2 regions of the Anaerobacillus sp. 63XJN7_5_ISO-PGPR-S23-430 genome follow, and region 1 is predicted to be linked to the other one. Evidence: riboswitches for the same ligand, from Rfam matches in the RefSeq annotation. Region 1 holds a riboswitch; the other holds the start of a gene.
The links. Region 1 has a riboswitch for FMN ahead of AC0VYJ_RS04040 (ECF transporter S component). Riboswitches for the same ligand answer to the same signal wherever they lie in the genome.
Positions count from the first base shown of each region.

Region 2: it holds a riboswitch for FMN, as region 1 does, so the genes downstream of both, ribD (bifunctional diaminohydroxyphosphoribosylaminopyrimidine deaminase/5-amino-6-(5-phosphoribosylamino)uracil reductase RibD) here and AC0VYJ_RS04040 (ECF transporter S component) in region 1, are expected to answer to the same signal.

Region 1 is NZ_CM149686.1:732,941-743,461, reverse strand. It holds gene AC0VYJ_RS04060 (putative bifunctional diguanylate cyclase/phosphodiesterase) at 1-815, opposite strand, end outside; gene AC0VYJ_RS04055 (YitT family protein) at 1,471-2,043, shown strand; gene spoIIP (stage II sporulation protein P) at 2,072-3,244, opposite strand; gene AC0VYJ_RS04045 (c-type cytochrome) at 3,477-3,803, shown strand; FMN riboswitch at 3,973-4,110, shown strand; gene AC0VYJ_RS04040 (ECF transporter S component) at 4,255-4,836, shown strand; gene AC0VYJ_RS04035 (amidase family protein) at 4,978-6,453, shown strand; gene AC0VYJ_RS04030 (peptide ABC transporter substrate-binding protein) at 6,540-8,240, opposite strand; gene AC0VYJ_RS04025 (aminotransferase-like domain-containing protein) at 8,635-10,053, shown strand; gene AC0VYJ_RS04020 (YuzL family protein) at 10,173-10,295, opposite strand; gene AC0VYJ_RS04015 (DinB family protein) at 10,359-10,521, opposite strand, start outside.
Region 2 is NZ_CM149686.1:2,513,178-2,523,698, forward strand. It holds gene AC0VYJ_RS13260 (D-alanyl-D-alanine carboxypeptidase family protein) at 1-749, opposite strand, end outside; gene AC0VYJ_RS13265 (isoprenylcysteine carboxyl methyltransferase family protein) at 819-1,367, opposite strand; gene AC0VYJ_RS13270 (type III polyketide synthase) at 1,371-2,462, opposite strand; gene AC0VYJ_RS13275 (hypothetical protein) at 2,626-3,000, opposite strand; gene scpB (SMC-Scp complex subunit ScpB) at 3,036-3,614, opposite strand; gene AC0VYJ_RS13285 (segregation/condensation protein A) at 3,611-4,360, opposite strand; gene AC0VYJ_RS13290 (hypothetical protein) at 4,424-4,552, opposite strand; gene AC0VYJ_RS13295 (DUF309 domain-containing protein) at 4,598-5,125, shown strand; gene AC0VYJ_RS13300 (GNAT family N-acetyltransferase) at 5,147-5,509, opposite strand; gene ribH (6,7-dimethyl-8-ribityllumazine synthase) at 5,739-6,209, opposite strand; gene AC0VYJ_RS13310 (bifunctional 3,4-dihydroxy-2-butanone-4-phosphate synthase/GTP cyclohydrolase II) at 6,243-7,436, opposite strand; gene ribE (riboflavin synthase) at 7,463-8,119, opposite strand; gene ribD (bifunctional diaminohydroxyphosphoribosylaminopyrimidine deaminase/5-amino-6-(5-phosphoribosylamino)uracil reductase RibD) at 8,119-9,201, opposite strand; FMN riboswitch at 9,344-9,489, opposite strand; gene AC0VYJ_RS13325 (peptidylprolyl isomerase) at 9,512-9,949, opposite strand; gene lysA (diaminopimelate decarboxylase) at 10,042-10,521, opposite strand, start outside.

The DNA.
Region 1 (10,521 bases):
ATTGCTTGAATGACTCGATCTCCGAATTCATGACCAAATAAATCGTTAATTCGTTTAAATCGATCAAAATCGAGCAACATAATCGCAAATGAAACCTGATTTTCATGCATTAATAAACGTTCTAGCTCTTCATTAAAATATCTGCGATTTGCCATGCCCGTCAGCTCATCATGATAAGCTAAATAATGAATCATTTTCTCTGCGCGGTTGTTCTCAGTGACATCCTTCGCAATCCCATAAACACCAACAATACGCCCACTGATCATAATAGGTACTGTGGAAATATATAGCTCTTTATAGTCTCCTATTTTAGTCTTTATTAGAACCTCAAATTGATGAACCTCTCCCTGTAAAGAACGCTTAAACATACCTTTAGCAAGATTTGCATTCTCCGGAGCGACCACATCTTCAAATGTCATTCTCTTAAGATCTGAAATGGAGTAGCCGGTATATTCCGAAGCAATGAAATTTACACTTATAAACTTTCCATTCGGATCAACAGAAAATACAGCATCAGGGTTATGATGAAACAAAGTTTGAAACTGTTGCTCGTGCTTGACTAACTGTTCGGACTGCTCCATTTGTTTCAAAACTCCATACCGATCAGGAATATAAATAAGTAGACCGATACACAACAGGTTGAATGCAAGTGCAATAAGATAGGGATCACCTTGCTGATCGAGATTAATAATCAACTTTTCCTCGATCATTCCATAAAACACGAGGTACGGTAAAAATAAAAAGACCGTTCCTGAAGCAAGGCTACCTAACACATTCCAGCCCAAACTAATTAATAAGTTTTCATCACTATTCATAAGATGAAGAAACCTAACAATGCATAGAGAAAACCCTATAATAAGCAACAAAGCTAATATCAATTGAACGAAATTGAATGCGATAACTTTATTGAAATACACAAGGTTCCCTATAAAAAAAGTTAAAAAGATACCTCCCGCTACTAGGAATCCACCCCTGAGTAAAAATCGCCCTCTCCAATTTTTATTCAAAATTATCCTTATAACAATATAACTAATCACACTGCTTAATAACACAATAATCAGTCCGTGAAACACCAACACTTCTCTATCGTTTATTTCCAAAACAGATAGATTCACCATTATATTAATAGAATAAAAGAAAACTCCTAATACGAATGAAACTATCCCAATCTTCCATTTTGGTTGTTCACGCTCTTTCTTTAAGAAAAGACGGATGAATGAGAGCCCGCCATAGAAGGTAAGAAAAGAGACAAGAAAACCCAAAATAACAAATATATATTCTAATTGATATAACGAGATGATTGACTTCATTAAATCCTCCGACTTTCTTCTATGTCTCTCCGAAGACAGACGTTTTCATAGTATTTTGGGATAATCCATTGCTATTGAACAGATATTAGAGAAACCCGTTATGAACTCAGCCATTCTTACATAAATATGATACAACCACGACCAAGCAGGTGAGTATGATATGTATCAAAAAATCGCTGCAGTAATATCTGGAAGCATCCTAGTTGGTGCTGGCATTAACGCCTTTCTTGTACCGAACCATCTCATCGATGGGGGAATGATCGGAATTGGCCTCATTATCAAATACATTTGGGGCTATCAAACAGGATTTACCATTATTTGTTTAAGTGTACCTCTCTATATTATTGCGTTTCTATATTTTCGGCCTTACTTCTACAATAGCCTTCATGGTTTATTACTTTCTTCATTTTTTATTGATATTCTCTCTCCCCTTCGATATACGTTTTCATTTCCGATCCTTACTAGCGCTGTCCTTGGCGGCTTTTTTGTTGGATCAGGCATTGGTATTATGTTGAGATATGATACAAGCACCGGCGGAACAGATCTGCTTGCTCAGTTCATCTCCCGTGTCCTCTCATTGAATATTGGTATCATTATCTTTCTCATCGATGGGGTTGTTATTATTATCGGTTCAAAGACGATTGGATTGAATGCTACATTATACTCTGCCATAACTATTTTTGCAGTTGGAATTGCGACTAGCTTACTAACATTAAATAAAGAAGCTGCTTAAAAGCGCTGTGCATATGCACAGCGCTTTGTTAGTTATTTACTTTTTGGGTCTTCCAGTAGTGTTCACTAACGACATCCGCAATCGCTTTAACTGTTCGACTCAGCTGTTCGAGGTTATTATCTACGCCCCCTATTTCAATTAACATAGCGTTAGGAGATATGTCCTGGTTGTAGATACCGTCTACCCCTTGACCTTTTTTACCAATAACTCCCCTGCTGAGCCCAGGATACTTGGTCTTTAATTCTACATGTAAATCCTTTGCAAGTGCTAAGTTTTTCTCGTAATTTGGATTCTCTTCTCCAATAACAAAGACCGTACGAGCATATTCCTCATTGTTAATTGTCACTGTCGTATCTTTTTCTCTTAAGGAGTCTCGATGAATATCAATAAACAAATTAAAATCATCATTTCCTGCCACAGCCGATTGTACGATTGTTCTAGACACATCATATGCTTTACCGTGTTCCCAACCTTTTTCATTTAAAAGTGCGCCTATATTTGAATCATCTACTTTTGCTCCAATCCCTCTCTCAGCCAGTTCTTCTCCGAGCATCTTACCAACTAACGTAATATTCGTTTTTCCATCATTTGCAAGATTTGCATTTTTGTTGCCTTCAAGTCCTAGTAATGGCAGATATGATTCATAACTATGAGAGTGATAAATAAAAGCTACTTTTCGGCCATTTGTTGTTTGAAGAGGAGGTGTTACTTGATCCTTGGAATCATTTATCTGTAATTTTTCAGTTGGAACTTCACGTTCTTTTAACAATTCATCTAATGCAGGAGTTGATTCAATAGGGAGATTAGTGAAATTCGTCCCTTCACCGGCTACGTGGATTTTAGCATCATATAATGCAAACCCTGGTAGCTCCCCACCCAAAAGACTACGTATATCCCCGGGTTTCACACTCGTAATAAACTGAAAGGCAACTAAGGACAGCGCTGGCGGCTCACTTTCCTCTGGTAGTACTTGAGTCAAGTAATGGTTTTCCGTCCCCATTCCATAAACGAGAGCTTCAGTCGAGAAACTTGTAATCCAATCATGTAACACAGAAGAGGAGAGTTGATACTTCGTTTCTGATGAGGAAATCATTCCTGCTACAATAAACAGGAGAATAAGTCCTACAATTGAAAAGAAAGAAACAAACCTAATTTGTCTACTGCTTGTATCACTAAACAGCATGCGTGAGCTGCTCTTCATTTCCTGTCCCCCCGCTCCTTAAACGTCATACTCTATGTCTATGAATCCGCACCCCAAAATAGAAGATTTTTTCACTAGTGATCATAGAAACGCATACATAATTCAGGAAGAAATAAGCAAAATATATTTGATAATTGAATGTTTGAAAAGTATGATAAAGATGAGGATACAGGAGGTGAACAGAATGGGAAAATCATCCGCATATATTACTGCAATAATTTTGTTCCTAGTTATGGTTGTAGGCTTTACATACTGGCTATCCACAACCGAAGAACATGCTGGTGGAAATGAAGCCGGCCATAGTGAACAGTCTGAAGAAGGCGGTGGAGATTCAGCTGGAGGAGAAGCCGAGAAAATCTTCTCTCAAAACTGCGCGTCATGTCATGGTGAAAACCTTGGAGGCGGTGCTGGTCCTGCTCTTGAAGCAGTAGGTGGCAAGTATTCAAAAGATGAAATTCTAGAAATAATTAAGAATGGTAAAGGCGGCGGTATGCCTGCTGGTGTCATCCAAGGTGGAGACGCTGAAAAGGTCGCAACGTGGCTCTCTGAGAAAAAATAATAGCGCTTTATTTTAAGCTCTCCCTCTTCAAAGATGGAGAGCTTTTAAGTTTATGTCTCTGCTAGCCCCCCTAAAAAGAAAGCGTTATCACAAAATAGCATATGTTCAAGATGTTTTCATTGAGATATCGCTACTTTCGCTGTATAATGAACTTGTAAATATTATAACGAACTATCTTCGGGGCAGGGTGTAATTCCCGACCGGCGGTGAAGGATAAGTAATTCCTCAAGCCCGCGAGCCTGTAATTTGGGCAGGATCTGGTGTGATTCCAGAGCCGACAGTATAGTCTGGATGGGAGAAGATGGTGGAGTAGTAAGCTTTCTTTGAATTATAACAGAAGCTTGCTTATTTCCCCATGCCGTAACCATGAGCCCCATACTCATGGTTTTTTGTGTGCACTGGGGCCACATCTCCTTTTTCGGTGGTTCGAAAAAAAGGGAGCAATGTCAAAATGAAAAGTGTTTCAAAAACGCAACGTATGATTGTCGTTGCGATGTTCAGCAGTATTTCTTACTTGTTAATGCTTTTAGATTTTCCACTGCCTGGATTTCCTGTTTTTCTACAAATAGACTTCAGTGAAATTCCAGCACTATTTGTTGCCATTCTGTATGGTCCAGTTGCTGGGATACTTGTAGAAGCGATTAAGAATTTCATTCACTTTGGAATTCAAGGAAGCTTCACCGGAGTACCAATTGGTCAAATATCAAACTTCATTGCAGGAGTTTTCTTGATCGTACCAACTTCTTTAATCTTCCGTAAATTTAATCAAACTCAGAAAGGGTTAGCACTGGGATTGACGCTCGGAACGATTCTAATGTCGGCAGTGATGGGACTGTTGAACTATTTAATTATTCTTCCAGCATATACGTGGTTTATGGGCTTTGAAGAAATGTCTTCATCAGCTCGTCAGGCTCTCGTATTAACAGGAATTACACCATTCAACCTTGTAAAAGGCGCTATTATAGCAAGTATATTCGTTGCCTTCTTTATAAAATTAAAACCTTGGTTTGCTCGTCAAACGAGAGTTGCATAAATATCAAAACCCGAATCTTACAAAGAGATTCGGGTTTTTTATGTGAATTGAAAACGAACGCTCAAGAACTGACTATTGCAAAAGGATTTTACCAATTTTTGTTGAAATAGTTACAAAAAGGATTCTCATGGGGGATACTATATGCTGTCATTAGAATGGTTAGAAAAATCAACGATCCTTGATCTTCAGCAAGCAATGTTAGAAGACAACCTTACTTCTCTCCAGCTCGTACAGTACTATCTTGAACAAATCGCAAATTATAATCCACGAGTAAACGCTATACTAGAAATCAATCCTGACGCCCTTTTTATTGCAGAATCTCTTGATCGTGAACGCAAACAAAATGGACCCAGAAGTCCATTACACGGAATCCCAATCCTGCTCAAAGATAACATCAACACCGATGACCACATGCATACAAGTGCAGGTTCTATGGCATTAGCTTCTTCTTATGGCAAAAATGACGCTTTTCTAGTAAAAAATCTTCGCCACGCTGGTGCTGTGATTCTCGGGAAAACCAATATGACCGAATGGGCTAATTTCATGAGTGAAACAATGCCTAATGGATTTAGTTCAAGAGGCGGTCAAGTCTTTAATCCCTATGGGCCTGGAACACTTGACGTCGGAGGATCGAGCTCTGGTTCTGCTGTAGCTGTTGCCTGTCATTTCGCTACGGCTGCTGTAGGAACAGAAACAAATGGCTCTATTCTTAGCCCATCAAGCTCTAATGCTGGTGTTGGTATAAAACCAACCGTGGGATCTATTAGCCGGACTGGAATTATTCCTATTTCTTATTCACAGGATACCGCTGGCCCAATGACACGCAATGTCACTGATGCTGCAATCCTTCTCGGTGTGTTATCAGGAAAGGATTCACAAGATCAAGCGACGCATTTTGTACCTGAGTACCATGATTATACGCCATATCTCTTCCCTACATTACTTGAGAATTTAAGAATAGGTGTCGTTAAAAAAGGCTATTATGATGCGATGCATCAGGAAGAACAAGAACAATTGGCTAAAGCCATGGAAGATCTTAAAACGATAGGTTGCTCTATTGTAGAAGTGAAAGAAATAAGTCCATATCAGGAAGCGTTAGAGAGAGACTACCAGGTCCTTCTCCACGAATTCAAATCAGGGGTGAACAGCTACCTTGCTAAGGAAACAACCTCTTCTGTTCCACTAGATCTATCAACAATTATTGATTACTATAACCAAAATCAGTCGACTTCTCTGCCATTTGGTCAATCGCTTCTTATCGAATCAAACCAAACGCAAGGAACATTATTTGATCCATCCTATCTTAAAAGTCGACTCCAAGATTTCAAATACGCAAAGGATGAAGGTATTGATCAACTTATGGAAAGAGAAGATCTAGATTTATTACTATTCGCAGGCTCTTACGGTTCAACACTTCCCGCAAAAGCAGGTTACCCTTCTATAACCGTACCAGCTGGTTTCACTTCTAATAACAAACCTTTTGGCATCACTCTGACTGGTAAAGCATTTAGTGAACCACAGCTTATTAAACTTGCTTACGTCTTCGAACAGCATACACATCATCGAAGATTGCCGCATTTGTTTATCAATAACCAGACGACACATGAGACAAGATGACAATCATTTATTAAAGAGCCATGATCAAACTTTTCCTTTTCACACCAAATAAAAAGCGTGAGCCTCTCGGCTCGCGCTTTTTAGGATTACTTCTCGATTGTTACCCATTTAAGAGAAGAATCAGCACCAAACTTGTGGATGTGGTAGTTTTTCACGTAGTCTTTCATGATAATAGCGGAACCACCTTGATAAGTTGGTAAGATCGCTGTATCTTCTTCGATTAGAATACGCTCAGCTTCTTGCATCATTTCCCAGCGCTTCTGCTCATCCGTTTCAGTTTTTGCATCTGAAACTAGCTTGTCATACTCTTCGTTAGAATAATCCATGCGGTTATAAGCGCCGTCTGTTTCAAACATGTAAATGTAAGTCATTGGATCTGGATAGTCTGGTCCCCAACCACCAGTTGAGATATCAAAGTCTCCTGCATCTTCAAGATCAAGGAACTGCTTCCAAGGCTGTTTGTTAATTGTAATTGTAAGACCGTCTAACTTAGACTCAAACTGATCTTTCGCATACTCTGCAATTTTGGATGCAAGGTCACTATCAGTTGTAAGGAATTCAAGTTCAACTTTGTCAGTACCTAGAGCTTCTAGCCCCTTCTTCCAGTACTCAGCAGCATCGTCTGCTGTTTGATCTGCAAGATAGCCGTCTGGAGCTGGTGCACGGAAATCTTCATCGTTAAAGAATAGGAATTCTTTTGGTACAAGATAGCGAGCAGCTACTGAACCATTGTTAAGCAATACATTTACTAGACCGTCGCGATCATAAGAAAGGTATAGCGCTTTACGAATGTCATTGTTCGCAAGTGCTTCGTTCTTCTGGTTCATACGAAGGAAGTAAATAGTTGTATCAAGAATTGTTGTGAAATCTTCGCGATCTTTAAACTGATCAACGAAATCTGCACTAAGACCAGCACGATCAATTTTTCCAGTTTCATAAAGGTTAACTCGAGTTGCTTCGTCTTTTACGATTTTGTAATTCGCTTCTTTAAGTTGTACTGTATCTGCATCCCAGTACCCATCATTTTTAGCAAGCTTCCAACCGTCGCCATGATTCCATTCAGCTAGTGTAAATGGACCGTTGTAAAGCATTGTATCAGATTCAAGAGAATAGTTTTCGCCTTGCTCTTCAGCAAAGTCTTTTGGCTGTGGATAGAAAGATGCAAATGTTAAAAGGTCGAAGAAGTAAGGAACCTCTTGAGTCACTACTACTTCAAGTGTTTTCTCATCTACTGCTTTAACACCAAGCTCTTCTACCTTACCGTATAAAGGATCGCCTTCAGTGATAATTTCGTTACCATTCTTAATTCCTGCAGCACCCATCATTGATGCATATCCGCCCATAGTATCTGGGTGAATAATTTTGTGCCATGCATAAACGAAATCATCTGCTTTAACTGGAGTACCATCAGACCAATTCGCATCATCACGAATCTTGAAAGTATAAACAGTTTCTCCGTCTTTTTCTTCAACTTGTGGCTCTTCAGCTGCCATACCTAGAACTGGCTTATTGTCTTTATCTAGACGATACAGCCCTTCAAATACCTGGTTCATTGCGTTAAATGCTACTGTATCTGTAGCCTGTGTTGAATCCATAGTCGGTATATCCTGTGTATCCGTTAAATTTAGCACCTGTTCAGCTGATCCCTCAGAGCTATCGCTGTCTCCGCTGGTTGCTTCTCCCTCACTGTTCGAGTTACTAGACGTGTTTGAGTTACCAGAACACGCTGCAAGGAAAAGGCTTAACAACAAGATGACCGAAAGCAGAAGCGAAAACTTTTTCTTCATTGTGTTACCCCCTATTTGTTTGTACCATTCAGTTGAAGATCTAGCACAATGTAGACTCTTCACAGTTAATCATTCAAACGAATACATTCGACGGAAAACGTTGTGAGATCTATAACAGGGAGGTCATATCACTCAACCTATGTAAACCAATGCCGACTATTCGTTTGAATATTAACAATTAACTGAATGATTAAATTTATTTTAAATTTCAAAAAACTTTCTGTAACCATCCAATTTAGCCAAAAGTATACCATCCAATTTGTCTTTTCCTACAAAAATATCCGTCAAATGGCTTAAAACCTGTGTTTATAGAGAATATTTAATTGTTAATTTTTTTGAAAATTTTATACAATTTTATCTAAAATTCACTATAATAGGAGTGAGGTGGTGGACAATGGCGAGATTTATACTCAATCCAGAGAGCAGCAAACCGTTGTACAAACAAATCGTTGATTACTATGAGAATTCGATTATAAATGGATCTCTTCAAACTGGTAATGCCCTTCCAGCTGAGCGTGACCTGGCTGTCCAACTAGGTGTGAATCGGAGCACCGTTACGACAGCATACGCCGAATTACGTGCAAATGGCTATGTAACATCCAGACAAGGAAGTGGCACACGCGTAAGTTCTGAGGCTGCAGATTTAATTCCTGATCATTCAATGACATGGAATAAACTACGAAATCAACATTTAGCTGAAGACTCTTCTTTGTATGGAAAACATTACGAGTATTTAAAAGACCCATCATTAATAAATCTAATATCAGGATCAATAGCGGAAGATTTATGCCTGGCAAAATCTGCTCATGAATTAACACCTTTTACAACTAAGCTTGATAATGCTCCACCAACGAAAGAGCGCGTCACTCACTCGATCTGTCGGTTTATGAAACAATCATCTCTAAGTGAACACATGGTCCTCACATCAAGCCTTGAACAAGCGATGCTCTTATCAGTTAAATGTTTTCTAAACCCTGGGGATGCGATAGCTATGGAAGAACCTGTGAATTACTCACACTTAAATATCCTAATTGTCTCAGGGATCCGAGTTATTAAGTATTCAACAGACAAGCCATTAACACAAAACATGTTTCAAAAAGAAAGCATTAAACTTGTAATTGCCAACTCCAACAACATTTACGATCATTCCTTAAGTCATTCAACTATTTTACAACAAAGAAAAAAACTGCTTTCTCAATGTGAGAAAGTAGGCATTCCTATTCTCGAAATTGTTGAAACATCATTACTTACTAATTCTGTAGGAAACGTTCTCCCTTCTTTTTTTGAATTAGGATCGAATCGTGAATTTGTTGTTCAGATTGGCCACTTCACAGGCATAGCCCCCGGCCTAAGTTTAGGATGGGTTCTTGGGCCAGAGCATGTAGTAAACCGAATACAAGAGGTTCAAATGCAACTTTGCATGACTCCTCCTCCGGTATTGCTCGAAATCGTTGATAACATTTTAAATTCTGATGAACTTCATGATCATATTGATACGATCCAAGACCAACTGTATGTACGAAAGCAGAAAGTCCTGCATAAGCTTAATACTCTTAAAGATCACATAACGATACTTCAAATAGAAGACCCTACCTCTATTTGGTTTGATTTCAAGCCATCACTTAATCGCCAGGAATTATTTGATACGCTACTAGAATCAAACGTCCTGCTTGTGCCACATAAGCAAGAGCATGCTGTAAGAATGAGACTACCGCTTTCTTATGTAACAAAAGAGCAGCTCTTAGAAGGGACAAGTCGCCTAATCAGTGTCTTGAATACATTACACGTGAGACAATTCGCAGCAATTTACTAATAGTTGGCGATAATGATTTCCATTCAAACACCGATCCTCCCGGGGAACAATTCTTCGTTGGACAGATAAAGACAAATAATCAAAAAAAACGCTACCTCGTGCGAGGCAGCGTTTTTTGGTTACTTCTTTTTCTTTTTTCTTTGAGAATCACGGGCTGTTCCAACTTCAATACCAGTTCCTTGTCCTTCTGGCTGAGATGAAGCAAGTCCATTTGTAGTGGGGTTTGCTTTATGTTTTGCCATTTTTCTCACCTCCACCTTTTAGACTCTCCCGTGCCTCTTTTTATTATCCGATACCTTTCACAACTATGTTAAGAAAAGAGAGTGAGGTATTCCCTGTTCATTCATAAAAACTTCTATTTGAAGTTTGTGATGCTCATCGTGTTCAATTAATCCTTTAATATAACTTGTTAGACAGAGAGGATACTTATCAATATAAAACGTGTTTTCCCATTCGAATGGGCGCCAT
Region 2 (10,521 bases), 1.8 Mb from region 1:
GCAATAAGAGTCATACCATCACGTTCAGCAGTAGAAACGAGTGTACGCTTAGCTCGCTTTGTGTATCCCGTTTTCCCACCAGTGGAATCAGAGTATAAACTAGTTAACAGCTTATTTTTATTACGCCATACATAATCCCAATCCTCTGTCGCATTGGGTGCCTTATGTACTTTAGTACTTGAAATAATACGGTAAGTGTCATTATCCATGGCGTACTGTGTTAGGATAGCCATGTCATAAGCTGTCGATAGATGATTCTCATGATCATCAAGTCCATGAGGATTCATAAATATTGTGTGCGACATCCCAATTTCTTCTGCTTTCTGGTTCATCAATGTAACAAAGCCTTCTAAACTGCCTCCAACTTCTTCAGCAATTGCCACAGCAGCATCATTACCAGAACGAAGCATTAAACCGTATACCAAATTTTCAAGTTTTATTTTCTCTCCTTCTTTTAAATAGAGAGAGGAACCTTCTGTCCCAGCAGCGTTTCCACTGATTTTTACTGTTTCATTCATCTTACCTGACTCAATCGCAATGATCGCAGTCATAATTTTTGTGATACTCGCTATTCGTCTTTGTGTATAGGCATCTTTTTCGTAAAGAACTCTTCCTGTTTCTTGTTCAATTAGTATGGCACTTCTCGCTGAGACGCCTACTCCCTCTGCTACTACACCTCTTGGAATCATGAGAAACAACAGAGCAGCAATTAAAATAAAGACGCCAATTTTTGTCTTAAGCGATTTCATCATGACAGCCACGTCCCTTAAGCTCTATATTTGTACAAGTCTATGAGCAAGAGACGCAGTATATGTCTTTCATTCCTTTTCGGCATTCGGAAACATCACGGGATAATTGGTCGACTCTTTTAACGCTTTCTCTTCAGCGGGAATACGAACTCTCAGAAGTAATACTGCATTTAGCACAGTAAAAACAATCGCAGTGAAGTAAGAGGAGAAAATAAGTGGCAAAGAGAGAATTTCTAGTGCGACAATTACGTAGTTTGGGTGTTTCAAAAATCGGTAAGGACCCTTTTTTACAACATCTGCATCTTGTAGGACGATTATTTTTGTATTCCAAAAGCGGCCCAGACTTCTAATTGTCCAAATTCGAAGGCATTGAGCCAAAAGAAACACAAACAACATAACAGACCAGACGAAGGAGAGAGTGAAACCTCGTAAAATCGCTTCAATCGCTACTGCGAAAAGAAAGAAAATGTGTAGCAGCACAATGTATTTATAATGATTTTTTCCAACTTCTCTTGCTCCCTGCTCTTTCATCCACTTTTCATTTTTTTTAGCTATATATAGTTCAATTAATCTTTGAAACACAAGAAGGATAAAAACCCCAGTAAATATTAGCCCCATTTTTTATGCTCCTTTTTTCCATTCTAGCAGCAGCAGTTCTGAACAAAAACCAGGTCCGAGAGCTGCCATTAATCCAAGATGTCCATGTTTACACCCATTTCTCAAAAACTGGTCTAGTACGTAAATAACGGTAACTGAACTCATATTTCCATATTCTTTTAATACATTTCTCGATACTGCAGTCATCGACTTATCGAATCCGAGAGCTTCTTCATATGCTGTTAATACTTTTGTTCCTCCTGGATGGGCAATAAAATAATCTATTTCTTGCGTGGTCTTCTCTTGAATAGAGAGGAATTCCAGAACATTAGGTTCAAGCCAACTTGACACAATCGCGGGAATAGACTTAGAGAACACTACGTGCAAGCCTTCGTTGCTAACTTCCCATCCCATCACATCTTCTGAATCTCTCATTAATGTGGAGCGTGTGGCGACGATGCCTGGAATGCTCGGCAAGGTTGAACGTCTAAGAAGAGATGAAGTCTCACCTGTCAAAAGTACAGCTGATATCCCATCAGCAAAAAGTGCTGTTCCAATAAGGTTGCTCTTGGAAAAGTCACCATGTTGAAAAGTAAGACTACACAGCTCAACATTCACTACTAGAACAGCTTGATCAGGATGGGCAAGACAATAATCATTCGCTCTTGCAATACCTGCAGCACCACCTGCACAACCAAGTCCCCAGATGGGGATCCGTTTTGTATGTGGAGAGAATGGTAGGACATTCATAATTCTAGCCTCTATACTCGGTGTAGAAATACCTGTTGTTGACACAAAAAATATTGCATCGATATCTCTACAATCAATCATTTCATTTAAGTAAAAGGGATTGTTCAGACAGTCCAATACTGCTTCTTTAGCGTATTCAACAGAAAGAGAAACGTATTTTTCGTTTTTTTCTTCAAATGTTGGGCCACTACTATACCATTCTAGTGGCATAGCGAAATATCTTTTATCTATTTCAGCACTTTGAAAAACAGGTAGCAGACGATCTATATTTTTAAAATGTGGACCAAATTGCCTTTTAGCAAAAGTCGCAGCTTCTGTTTGCAGAAGACAATGAGGGGGTAAAGATTTTCCGATCGATAGTATCATTGATCTGAGCTCCTATTCCTACTCTTTTCAATTAGTGTTCGAAGTTTATTTCATTTTTATTCTAGAACCGTTAATAACTAGAAAAGAATGGAAGATTCACTCATTTGAGCCAAAAATGATACATCAATATAAGCGAACATAGTCAAAGCATAAAAAAGATGCCTCAGTATGGAGGCATCTTTTCTTTGTTTGAATGTAAATACGTACCTGTTGTTTTTATCTCATGGATGATCGCGAGAAGCTCTTGTAAATTCGCCTTCTTAAGCGGATCAACAAACTCATTTTCACTACTAATATACAAACGTTTTCGATTCGGATAAGATGAAAGGAGATTCAGTGCGATTGCTTCGTGAATGGGGGTCTCATAATCCCAAAATTCTTTAATGGCAGTTTCTGCAAAAACACCAGGATATAAAACATGAAATCGCTTTACCTTTCCATTCTCCTCATACGTTATTGTAGAACGAACGAATGAATCTTCAGGGGAGTTTGCACGATCTTTTTGAAGCTCCTCGAAAGCAACATGAGTTAACCGCATCGATTGTCCTCCTTCATCATGATCGAACTTAGCATCTACTCAGAGATTTCCTGAAACTTTTCAAAAAACAAGTCTGCTTCCTCATCTTCCTTATCTTCTGTCCCATCAGGTAAAGGGGGGAGATCCTTGATTGAGCTTAAACCAAAATGAAATAGAAACTCTCTAGTTGTTCCATATAAAATCGCTCTTCCAGCTTTTTCGGCTCTGCCCGCTTCTTTAATGAGCAATTTACTCATTAAAGTTTGTAAAGGCTTATCCGTTTTAACACCGCGAATTTCTTCTATTTCTACCCTTGTTATTGGTTGCTTGTAGGCGACGATCGCAAGTGTTTCAAGAGCTGCCTGCGATAAAGTATGATTACCTGGTGTCGCTACTAGTTTTTCGATATAGGGAGCATTTTTAGCATTTGTAGTGAGCTGATAGCCATCACCAATAAAACTAATTTTAAAACCGCGATCTTTTTCATTGTATTCATCCTGCAAATCACTTATTGCACTTAGAAGGGTGTCTTCTTCCAATGAGATGGTTTCACAAAGATCTTTCACTGTGATCCCTTCATCACCAACTACAAATAGAAGACTTTCGATAATGCTTTTTATTTCTTCGTTTGTCACACTGATGCCTTCCCTTCTCGTTCAAAAATCATAATTTCGCCAAAGTTTTTATCTTGTTCACAAGCCACATCTCTCGTTTTCATTAACTCAAGGACTGCAAGAAACGTCACAATCATATGCCCACGATCCTCTTCACTAAAAAGATCACTAAAACGCGTCTTTCCACTTCCTCGTAGCTGGTTCCGAATAGCGTTCATTCGATCTTCAATAGGAACATCTTCACTTTGAATCCGTGTACGCTTTGGTTTCTTTTCCTTTACACGTCTGGACATTTTTTGAAATGCCGCAAGCATATCATACAATGTAACGTCGCCAATGGAGGTTTGACTATCCTCATGACTAAATTCACTAGTATCCACAGGTGGCCGAGCATAAATAAGGCTTCGACTACTTTCTTTTTCCTTTAAATCATTCGCAGCCTCTTTAAACCTTCGATACTCAACAAGACGTTGAACGAGTTCATCACGGGGATCATTTTCAAACTCAGGGTCCTGTTCGAAAATTTCTTCTTCTTTTTGAGGAAGAAGCATTTTGCTTTTTATCGCAAGCAACGTCGCAGCCATAACAAGATATTCACTTGCCACATCAAGTTCTAACTCTTGCATTGTATGGACAAACGTTAAGTATTGATCTGTAATTTGCGAGACTGGAATATCATAAATATCCACTTCGTACTTATTTATAAGGTGGAGCAAAAGATCCAATGGACCTTCAAATGCATCAACCTTTACACTGTATTGCTTCATTTTCCATCTTCCTTTATCCAAGTCCATCTAGTATTCCGATTATATCACATTTACAATAGGGGCTTACAGCAATGCAAGAAAACCATCCGGTTCATTTTTAACGTAAATTGATTTCCATTGATCGTTTACAGTTTGATAGCATCCTGACGACTGATCGCTATTTTGATCCATAAGAGCACTCGCTTTATCCATTTAACACACATGTGCTACACTACTAAAAGAAATGGAGGAATCAGCATGTATTCAAAAGCCTATATTGATTATTTGGCTCATTTCCATGGACTTCGTGATTATTTTGAATGCCATGAAATCCTCGAAGAACATTGGAAAGAGGATCCGCGTGGAAGTCGTAAACTTCATTGGGTAGGTCTTATCCAAATTGCTGTTGGCCTCTACCACCATCGACGCGGTAATTTCACAGGGGCAAAGAGAATGATTGCTAATGCCATACGCATTTCCAAAAGCGAAAGTGAAGAACTCGATAAATTAGCGATAAATATTGATCAACTTTCTAAAAACCTATCAAAAGAGTTACAACTCATCAACACTCACTCTCCATACCAGGGATTTGATATTCCTCTCACAAGCTCCACCCTTCAAACGGCTTGTGAAGAAAGATGTCGTGAACTTGAATGTACTTATGGTAGTAAAAGCGATCTTTCGAATATAGAACTTATCCATCGTCATACGAGACGTGATCGATCAGATGTAATTGAAGAAAGAAAACAACAATTTGAAATAAAACAACAGAAAAGGAACGGCTAAGCCGTTCCTTTTCTTTGCATCTTACTTCATATTTTCTTCCAAGTGACACCTTTCAAAAAATGTCCCCGTATATTCATTACCCTTAATAGATATTTCATCACTTAGCATTTCTCGAAGTGCTTCAACCATTTGTTTTCCAATTCCTTGATGGCGATGGGAAGGATTAACGCTAATATCCTTTAACTCTACTTCGTTGTCGTTTACCCATTCAATTCCGAGCAATCCAATAATATCTTCTTCTTTCCAAAGAAAAAGCTGCAAAGAATCCATATCCTCATAGTCTTTAATCGATTGTTGCAGTTTCTTAATATCTTTTTCGTTCGGCATGAAGCTTAATAGCCCCATGGCTATTTTCTCATGAGCTTTCTTATAACGAATTAGCATGATTATCCCTCATTAAAGTAATTCTTGGCTTTCCGTTTAATAACTTATTCTAAAATCAATTAGAATGTTAAAATGATTCGACGAACAAGCTCAGCTAGCATGATAATGACAATGATCACACAGACCTAAGAATCAACCATTTTCTTTCTCTCTTCTTGGCTTTACGATTCCAAACTCTTTTGCCCTTCATCGCATACCATACTCATCATAGCCAAAAATGAACTGATAATCAACCTTCAAATGATTTTGATAAATTAGCCATTTCAATTGCTGCCGTTGCAGCATCCCAGCCCTTGTTACCAGCCTTAGTACCTGCACGTTCAACAGCTTGTTCAATGGTATTTGTGGTTAATACTCCAAAAATAACAGGTACACCCGTCTGCATCGTTAAATTCGCCACGCCTTTAGAAACTTCTCCACACACATAATCAAAGTGTGGTGTGGCCCCGCGAATAACCGTACCAAGCGTAACAATTGCATCATATTTTCCCGTTTCAACCATTTTCTTTGCGGCAAAGGGAATTTCAAATGCTCCAGGAACCCATGCTACATCAATGTTTTCTACGGACAAGCCATGACGCTTCAATGCGTCTTCAGCACCTCCAAGTAACTTACTTGTAATAAATTCATTAAATCTTCCTACTACTATACCCACTTTTAACCCAGATCCAACCAAGTTTCCTTCAAATGTTTGTCCCATTATTAATATCCTCCTATTTTCATACGTAAATTTTTAGAAATGAAGCATGTGTCCTAGCTTGCTATGTTTTGTTTTTAGGTACTTTTCATTCTCTTTTCGAGAAGCCATCTGAAGAGGTACCCTAGATGCTACTTCAAGACCATAACCTGTTAACCCAGCTATTTTACGAGGATTGTTTGTCAGAAGGTTCATTTTAGAAACACCAAGGTCTCTCAAAATCTGTGCCCCTATTCCATAATCCCTTAAATCAGGCTTAAATCCAAGCTTCTCATTCGCTTCAACTGTGTCGTAGCCCTGTTCTTGCAGTTTATAGGCTTTCATTTTATTAAGAAGCCCGATACCTCTTCCTTCCTGGCGCATATACAAAAGCACTCCATGACCTTCCTCTTCAATTTGTGCCAATGCAGCATGTAGTTGTGGACCACAGTCACATCGAAAAGATCCAAACACATCACCAGTTAAGCATTCAGAGTGAACTCGCACAAGAGTTGGTTGATCTGGTAAGATTTCTCCTTTAATCAAAGCTACGTGCTCTTTCTGATCAAGAATGTTCGAATACCCTACCGCTCTAAAAGAACCAAACTCAGTCGGAAGTTCTATTTCTACTTCTTTTCGAACAAGAACATCTTTACGGTTACGATATTGGATCAGATCTTTAATCGTAATCATTTTCAAATCATACTCTTCAGCAATTTCCTTTAGATCAGGAACGCGCGCCATTTCACCGTCTTCTTTCATAATTTCACAAATAACACCAGCCGGGGCAGAGCCAGAGAGTCGTGCCAAATCGACTGCCGCTTCCGTATGACCTGCTCTTCTAAGGACCCCTCCATCCTTAGCAATCAATGGGAAAATATGACCTGGTCGATTAAAGTCTGAAGGTTTAGCATCCGGGTTAATTAAGTATTGAATTGTAGATGCTCTTTCAGCTGCCGAAATTCCTGTAGTTGTACTTTTGTGGTCGACACTCACTGTAAACGCTGTACCATGAGAATCTGTGTTATGATCTACCATTGGACTCAACTTCAGTTCATTTGCACGCTCTTCCGTAATCGGCGTGCAAACAAGGCCTCTTCCTTTTGTAATCATGAAATTGATTGTTTCAGGCGTGACTTTATCGGCTAAAGCGATAAAATCCCCTTCATTCTCCCTGTCTTCATCATCACAAACGATCACCACCCGGCCTTGCATTAAATCATAAATCGCTTCTTCTATTGTATGGAACATATACGATGACCCTCCTGATAGTACCATTATTTAAATCCATGATCTTCAAAAAACTGACTCCCAAGTGAAGCAGTAGGTTCGGGTTTTGAACCGCTTCTTTGCTCCAAGTACTTCATAATGTATTTACCAAGCATATCGCATTCTATATTCACTGTATCTCCCACTCTTTTTCTCCCAAGCACCGTTTCCTCTACGGTATGGGGAATAAGAGATATAGTAAGAGAGTGCTCCCCTATTCCAAAGACCGTAAGACTAGTACCATCAACAGAAACTGAGCCTTTTTCAACAAAGTAAATTAAAAGGTTTCGCGGAATCGAGATGTCATAATAAACAGCATTATCGATTTGTTCTACACGAGTAATTTTCCCCACACCATCAACATGTCCAGAAACAAAATGACCACCAAAGCGTCCATTTGCGGACATAGCTCTCTCAAGATTCACCGATGAGTTTGGCCCTAGCTGACGAAGACTGCTTGCACGAAATGTTTCAGGCATAATATCTACGGTAAAAGAAGAGTCTGTATACGTCGTAACAGTTAAGCACACGCCGTTTATCGAAATGCTATCTCCTAAATGAACGTCTTTTAAAATAGTCGACGCCGCAATTTGCATTGCAATGGATTCTCCTGATTGTTGAACACTTTCAACTCTTCCGATTTCTTCCACAATACCTGTAAACATTAAGAAAGCCTCCTTGATGAAATAATTCGAATATCATTTCCAATTTGTTCTACGCTATCCACTTGTAAATCGATCGCTTCATTCATCGTTTTAAAACCTGCACCTCCGAAAGCCGTAGGAGATTGACTCCCACCAATTAGCTTCGGCGCAATGTATGTAATAACTTGTTGAAAAGAGCGTGATTCAAGAAAGCTACCGTGTATTTCTGAACCACCTTCAACAAATACTGATGTAATTTCTCGTTCCCCTAAAAGGTCAAGAACTTTATCCATTGGGAGCAGTGGATCTGTTACAGCGATGATTTGGACATGTTTTGGGAAAGATCGCTTATTTTTTAGCGCAGCTCGTTTTGTTGTAATGATCCATGTTTCTGCATTCTCATCACTTATTACTTTAGCGTCAGAAGGCATCCTCAATTGACGATCTAACACGATTCTAATCGGCGATAGCCCTTCACCGAAACGAGTCGTTAGTGATGGGTCATCAGAGAGGACGGTTCCAATACCTACAAGAATGGCATCATGTTGATGACGATAGGCATGAACATCTTTTCTCGAGTCTTCCCCCGTAATCCATTTACTATCACCTGAATGAGTTGCTATTTTGCCATCAAGCGTTGTAGCAGCTTTCAACGTTACAAATGGTCTTTTTTGTGTAATGTAATGGAAAAACATCCGGTTTAGCTGTAAGGCTTCTTCTTCCATAAGCCCAATATGGACAGCTATGCCTGCTTTCTTTAGTTTAGTCACACCATTTCCTGCGACCAGGGGATTCGGATCTTGACTTGCAATAAATACCTCTTTGACTCCTGCTTGAATTAAAGCATCAGCACAAGGAGGCGTCTTTCCATGATGACTACATGGCTCTAGTGTCACATAGGCAGTACTCCCACTTGCTCGATTGCCCGCCATCTTGAGTGCTTGAATTTCGGCATGGCCTTCTCCAGCCTTTAAATGAGCTCCCATCCCTACGATACGCCCACTATTAACAATGACAGCTCCTACGGAGGGATTCGGACGCGTTTGACCTATCGTACTTCTAGCTAAATCGATCGCTGTTTTCATAAAATCCGTATGATTCATCGTATTTACTCCTGTTCCACTCTCCATTATTGGTTGAGAAGGAGAACAAAAAAAGCCTCCCAAAACACAGCTGTCCCGGGAGGCAAAAGTATATGCCAAATAAGCCTTTTGAATCTATGATTCAAAAGGAAATTGGTCACTTTTATTCCTTCTCCCATCCAGACTATACTGTCGGTTCTGGTTTCTCACCAGATCCACCGTTTGCTTACGCAACCGGGTCACGGACTTAGCTAGCATAAGCTAGTCATCACCGCCGGTTGGGATTTTCACCCGACCCCGAAGGAAAGTATTAAGTTTTTAAGAGTCTGATCTATTCTTCGTCCCAGACTTTTACTTCTTTCATTACGTCACCCTGTTTAACGCGAAGGACCGTATCCATTCCTTCTGTTACTTGACCAAAAACGGTATGAACGCCGTCTAGATGAGGCTGAGGTTCATGAACTAGGAAAAACTGACTGCCGCCCGTGTTTTTACCAGCATGTGCCATAGACAATGAGCCTGCTACGTGCTTATGAGGGTTACCTTCTGTTTCACAGTCAATTGTATATCCTGGTCCACCCATTCCAGAACCTGTAGGATCTCCACCTTGAGCAACAAAACCAGGGATTACACGGTGAAAATTCACACCGTTGTAGAAACCTTCATTTGCAAGCTTCTCAAAGTTAGCAACAGTGTTAGGTGCTGCTTCTGGATAAAATTCAATTTCAATAACTTCTCCATTTTCAAATGCAATTGTTCCTTTTTTCATAAATAAATCCTCCTGCACTAACAATTTTCTTAAAAGCTCTTTCATTATAGCACAGACTGAAGCTGTTCCATATCATTTATGCTTTTCAACTATTATTTTGATATAATCGCTTGTTTTAATGGCAAATCATGTCGAACTAAATCCTCGTATGACTCTCTCTCAACAACAAGGTTGGCCTCACCATTTTCAACAAAGACAACAGCTGGTCTTGGTAATCTATTGTAGTTATTTGCCATGGAATAACCATATGCCCCCGTTGAAAAAACAGCCATCGTATCACCAGCAATCGCTCGCTGTAACTGGCAATCCCAAATTAACATATCACCTGATTCACAACACTTTCCTGCTACAGAGTATAGGTGGTCTTTTGCTTCATTCATTCGATTTGCTATTGTGGCTTCATATTTTGCCTGATAGAGAGCAGGGCGTAAATTATCCGTCATCCCTCCATCTACAGCGAGGTAATGTCGCAACTCTGGAACATTTTTGTGTGAACCAACCGTATATAACGTCAGTCCAGCTTCTCCTACTAGTGAACGACCAGGTTCAATCCAGATCTCAGGCATGTTCAT